Linked DNA regions of Pedosphaera parvula Ellin514. The protein of the gene in region 1 binds, or shares a complex with, the protein of each later gene. Links are inferred from orthologs where the notes say so. Each region holds a gene or a part of one and is shown in the gene's direction. Other genes may lie near its edges.

Evidence for each region. The genes of interacting proteins can lie anywhere in the genome.
Region 2: the proteins of accD (region 1) and CFLAV_RS04170 are in contact, whole or in part, in a solved structure (PDB 8UXZ), measured with the Escherichia coli proteins. The link is inferred for Pedosphaera parvula Ellin514 from one-to-one orthologs.

The regions. Positions count from the first base shown.
Region 1 is NZ_ABOX02000044.1:54,277-57,167, forward strand. It holds accD (acetyl-CoA carboxylase, carboxyltransferase subunit beta), read left to right. Parts: upstream 1-917; coding sequence 918-1,865; downstream 1,866-2,891. Other genes in the region: CFLAV_RS24675 (CPBP family intramembrane glutamic endopeptidase), read left to right, coding at 1-76; CFLAV_RS24680 (ComF family protein), read left to right, coding at 304-816; CFLAV_RS24690 (hypothetical protein), read right to left, coding at 1,988-2,224; CFLAV_RS35750 (hypothetical protein), read left to right, coding at 2,320-2,601; CFLAV_RS24700 (hypothetical protein), read left to right, coding at 2,875-2,891.
Region 2 is NZ_ABOX02000004.1:79,627-82,445, reverse strand. It holds CFLAV_RS04170 (acetyl-CoA carboxylase carboxyltransferase subunit alpha), read left to right. Parts: upstream 1-833; coding sequence 834-1,805; downstream 1,806-2,819. Other genes in the region: CFLAV_RS04165 (type I phosphomannose isomerase catalytic subunit), read left to right, coding at 1,848-2,819; pgl (6-phosphogluconolactonase), read left to right, coding at 1-515. UniProt on the Escherichia coli protein: Component of the acetyl coenzyme A carboxylase (ACC) complex. First, biotin carboxylase catalyzes the carboxylation of biotin on its carrier protein (BCCP) and then the CO(2) group is transferred by the carboxyltransferase to acetyl-CoA to form malonyl-CoA.

The DNA.
Region 1 (2,891 bases):
ATTGATCGTTTTGTTGGGTGCATTTTTAGTTCTCCAGCAGCTACTCCCCCAAAAGCGACCAAAGAACCCGGCATGATCTCCACTCTCAAATCCTTAAAACCGTGGCTTGATGCCGGTCTCAGTTTTGTCTACCCTGAAGTTTGCCAGATTTGTGGCGCTGAACGCGCTTCCGCTTCCGAGGGTTTCGTTGGTCCGCTTTGCTGGGAAAAGGTTCGCTTTATCCAACCACCATTCTGCGCACGATGCGGGTTGCCGTATGAAGGGGATATTACCACAACCTTTGAGTGTCATAACTGTAAGGAAATGGAACTTCATTTCCGAACTGCCCGCTCTGCCGTCACTGCGGAAGGAATGGTTCTCGACATTGTTCACCGTTATAAGTACCAGCGCCATATGTGGTTTGAGGCATTTCTGGCCGACCTTCTCATCCGACAGGCGGCAAAAATCCTCACTCAGGAGCAATGGGACATGATTATTCCAGTTCCTTTGCATCCCGCCAAGCAGCATGAACGTGAGTTTAATCAAGCGGAACGTCTTGCCGCCCGGCTCTCACTCGCCACGGGCATTCCCGTGAACAAAAAGCTCCTCCAGAGAGTCGAACCCACTCGAACACAGACCCAACTCAGCCGTAATGAGCGCATGGCCAACGTCGGAAAAGCTTTCAGCCTGCGTTCCACTCAAGGCCTAAATGGCAAAAAGCTGGTGATTCTGGACGATGTTTTTACCACTGGCGCAACTACCAGTGCTTGTGCCAAGCTATTGAAGCCTGCGGGTGTTGCGGATATATGTGTTTGGACCGTGGCCCGTGGACTTTAGAATTTAAAATGACCAATTGTCATTCAACTTTGATGATGCAGCTCAGAAGTATCTGGCGTGCCTGTTCGCATCCCTCAACCCTTAACTCACGGATTTCCTAAATGGCGACCACTCAATTTAACAAAAAGTCCCTGGGCATCGACGCTCCCGAACCGGCCGTCACGCCGCCTGCCGCAACCACCGGCAGCACTAGTTTTGCCAAGAAGCCCAAGATTGGCTCCGGAAAATCCAAGAAAAGGGAGATTCCTGAAGGTCTCTGGACCAAGTGCCCGAAATGCAGCACGATGGTTTTCGATAAGGAGCTGGACGAGAATCTGAAGGTCTGCCCTCACTGCCAACACCACTTTTCCATCAGTGCTCGTGAACGAGTCCACTCGCTCGTGGAAACCTGCTCCTTTGAGGAAATGGATGCTGAAATGACCAGCAAGGACATTCTCAGCTTCACCGGTGTGGCAACCTACGCTTCAAAACTTTCGGAATACCAAAAATCGACCGGTCAGAAAGATGCCGTTATTACCGGCATTGCTCGCATCGGGAACCATCGAGTTGCCTTGGGGGTTATGGACTTCAGCTTTCTTGGCGGTTCCATGGGTTCAGTGGTGGGTGAAAAGTTGACCCGGCTTATTGAGAGTGGCACGGAAAAAAGTTTGCCTGTTATTATCATTTCCACTAGTGGTGGTGCTCGTATGTATGAGGGCATGTTCAGCCTCATGCAGATGGCCAAAACCTGCGGTGCTCTGGCTTATCATGCCAAAAGCAAGCTCCCCTACATCAGCGTTTTGACTCACCCCACGACTGCCGGAGTTATGGCCAGCTACGCCAGCGTCGGCGACCTGATCATTGCTGAACCCGGCGCCATGATCGGTTTCGCCGGTCCTCGTGTTATCAAAGATACAACCCAAGCCGAGCTGCCTCCCGGTTTTCAAACCGCTGAATTCCTCCTCGACCGTGGACTCATCGACGCCATCGTCCCGCGCAAGGAGATGAAAAATCAATTAATTACCTACATGGATTTTATGCTGGCAGGGCAAAAGAAAAGCGCTGCTTAAAACTCGTTAGTCGACACGGGAACTGTCCCTTGGTCAGTTCCCAAACATTTTCATCACTCACAAAGTGCTCTCGGGCAAATCTCAAGGATCAAGATTTGCCTCCGCTCCTTTTCTGACGGAACTTATTTTTCAAATCCCGAGTCCTCGGCCCGAAAACCCTCAGTCGAAAACCGCTTGAACATTGCCAACCCCTCCTTGACGGTTTTCATGTTTGTTCGATCCACAATCTGATAGTACCTGTTGCGCTCATCAAGGATGTTTTCCAGCGCCTCCTCGACTGTTTCGAAAGCGTCCAGAAAATCCTTCACCCCTCCCAGGGGGCGGCCAACGTAATAAGTAAATACCAGGTATTTTTTCACTCTGTCTGAAATACTTTTTGTTCAGTCTCGGAACAATCCGACTTTAGCTGAATCGCCAGTCGGTGTTTTGCCTACACGCCCCATCCCTATACCGAATGCCGAAAGAAATTTCCGAATGGCAGGAGGGATTTTGGTTTGAGGCAAGGCTGGCAGCGTTCCGTTGGGAGGAGTGCGATGGCGCAGCAGATTTTTCTTCCCGACAAGGAGTGAGCCACGAGCATATCCCAAAGTGGATCTGTGAGTGGGGAATGACGCTGGCGTGGTGCCCGTCCGGAAGGACAAAAAGCTCAAGCCAGCGCGCCCGATCCAATGGAATCCTGCCAGCCCTGGCCGACAACGCCGCCTCAAATCAAAAGCACCCTGCTCCCAATGGCTAATGAATTTCCTCATCCCAAGGCCATGGCTTTTTCAGTCTCCATTACCACCAAACTAATTGCCTGCTTTCATTCCGGTTCTCTTTCCCATTCCGGAAATTAACTTTGGCGTTCGGTATATACATCGAACCCCAAGGTTCAACCCCGCTCGATCCCAGTTCCGGGAAGTTTACAGGAAACACCCCATGGAGAAAGTGCCTGTTATGGAGTTGGTTGTTTTAGATGGGGTTGAAAACCAATTCTGCTGCCTATGGATACCCAAATCACGGGAAATTTATGAAGACTTTGCTAAC
Region 2 (2,819 bases), on another replicon or contig:
TCTGGGCGGATGAACGCTGTGTTCCGCCAACTGATCCGGAGAGCAATTATGCTGTGGCTAAAGAGCTTTTGTTCGATCCGCTGGGAATTCCGGAGCGACAGGTTCACCGAATTCGCGGGGAAGAAAGAGAGTTACTTGCGCTATCGGATGCAGTGAGCAATATTTGTAATGCGGCAAAGCTTAATGCAGCAGGGCAGCCGATGTTGGATTTGGTTTTCCTGGGCATGGGTGAAGATGGGCATGTGGCATCGCTCTTCCCGCAAGAAGTGGAAGAGGAGAGACAAAAGCCCGAAATTTACAGGTCAGTGAGGGCAGTAAAGCCGCCGCCGCAACGGATTACGCTTGGCTATAAGGCTATCGGAGCCGCCAAAGACATTTGGGTGCTGGTTTCCGGGGCGGGGAAAGAAAAAGCGTTAGCGGAATCGATATCGCCGAATGGTGAGACGCCATTGGCCAAGGTTTTGAAATTAGGGAATCAGGCAAAGATTTTTTCGGACGTGAAGCCTGGCCGGTAAGTGAGTGAAAAATTGTTCTTTCTCAGAATGAGTTGCGACCTGAAAGATTTTTCGGAAATAATTTAAAGTATTTCCGAACGAAATATGGGTTAAACAATCTATATTTCAGTAGATGTCGCTGTTCGTTTAGGGTTGGCATAGGGATTATGCTAGTAGTGAGGTTCGAACAGCGTGAAATAGTTGACCTCATTACCCTTCTGAGCGCCTCGGTGAAGGCGTATTAATCTCCATCATCACTGAGCCAGAGCAATCTGGCTCTTTTAATGTACAGAATTCGGCATTGCGTGGAGAGTGATGACAACCTAAACTGCCCGCCGCATGAAAAATCTGCTAGATTTTGAAAAGCCGATTTTTGAACTTCAAGCAAAGCTTGAGGAACTGAAGAAGCAATCCCGATCGCTGGGAGTCAGCTCGGAAGAAGAAATTAAAAAATTTGAAGAAAAGATTGCTGAAACTCAAAAGCAAATCTTCTCGAATTTAACGCCCTGGCAAAAGGTCCAGTTGGCGCGGCACCCCAAACGTCCATTCACCCTGGATTACATCCGGAACACGTTTAGTGGTTTCAATGAGTTGCATGGGGACCGGTTATATGCGGAAGACCGCGCAGTAGTTGGAGGCTTTGCTTATCTGGAAGACAAGAAGGTTATGGTGATCGGGACCCAAAAGGGGCGCGACACCAAGGAGAATATTTTGCGCAACTTTGGTTCGGCGCATCCGGAGGGTTATCGCAAGGCGCTCCGTTTGATGAAGATGGCCGATAAGTTTGGTTTGCCGATTGTCACGCTGATTGATACGGCGGGAGCTTATCCCGGCATTGGAGCTGAAGAGAGACATATCGCTGAAGCAATTGCGGTCAATCTTCGCGAAATGATGTTGTTGGAAGTGCCCACCATTGCGGTTGTCATTGGCGAAGGCGGGTCAGGCGGGGCGTTGGGAATTGGAGTGACCGACCGGGTTTTAATTCTGGAGAACGCCTATTATTCCGTCATCAGCCCGGAAGGCTGTGCGGCGATTCTGTGGAAGGATCGTGCCGCGGCGCCCAAAGCGGCTGAAGCCTTAAAAATTACCGCCAAACATCTGCTCGAATTGAAACTGGTGGATGAGATTATTCCAGAACCGCTTGGTGGTGCTCATAACGATTCCAAAATGACTGGCGCCACTTTAAAAACTCATCTCCTGAAGCAACTGGATCAGTTGGAGAGTTTGACTTCGGCTGAACGATTGAAGCAGCGTTACGCACGTTTCCGCGCTCATGGACATTTTATTGAGAAACAGATTCCGGCTGCCTGATAATTACGAATGACGAGCTGCTGGATTCATCTCTGCTGATTCGTGCTTCGCATTTCACTGATGCTTTATCCGCTCACATTTAAACCTATTTTCAAGGAACGCGTGTGGGGCGGTCGCAACCTGGAGCGGCTTTACAAAAAGCCACTGCCACCTGATGTGCCGATTGGGGAATCCTGGGAAATTTCTGATCGACCAGGAGATGCCAGCATCATTGCGAATGGGCCTCTGGCTGGTAAGGATCTGCGCTGGCTGATGGAAAATCACGCTGACGAATTATTGGGGGCGTCCCGTCGCAATACGAAGAGCTTTCCGTTATTGGTGAAAATATTGGATGCTCAGGAAAAGCTTTCATTGCAAGTGCATCCTCCCGTAGAAATTGCCGCCAGCATGGGTGGGGAACCGAAAACTGAGATGTGGTACGTCGCGGAAGCGACACCCGAGGCAGACCTGTTTGTTGGTTTGAAAAAAGGGGTTACTCGTCCGGAGTTCGAGCAGAAAATTAAAGAAGGAACAGTTGCGGAGTGCTTTCATCGCATCCCGGTCAAGAAAGATGACGTCATGTTCCTCCCGAGTGGGCGGGTCCACGCGTTGGGAGCAGGAAGTGTGATTTTTGAAATCCAGCAGAATTCAGATACGACGTATCGGGTGTTTGATTGGAATCGGACGGGATTGGATGGCAGGCCGCGGGAATTGCACATTGAACAATCGCTCAAGAGCATCAATTTTGAGGATTTTGAACCCCGGCTGATCACAAGCATTTATTCGAGAAGCCCGACATTCAGCGTGCGGGTTTTGGTGGACGATCCTTTATTCAGGATTGATGCCTGCAAGGTCAAGCGCGGGCAGCGGTTCTATATTCGTAGCGAAGGGGCGCAAATTCTTGGCATACTGCATGGCCGTCTGGAGGTTGGGTTTGGCGAAATCAAGGTTTTGGCAGGAGCCGGGCAATTTGTGGTACTGCCAGCCTGTTTGGGGCGTGTGAGCCTCACGGCCGATACGCAGGTTGAATTCCTG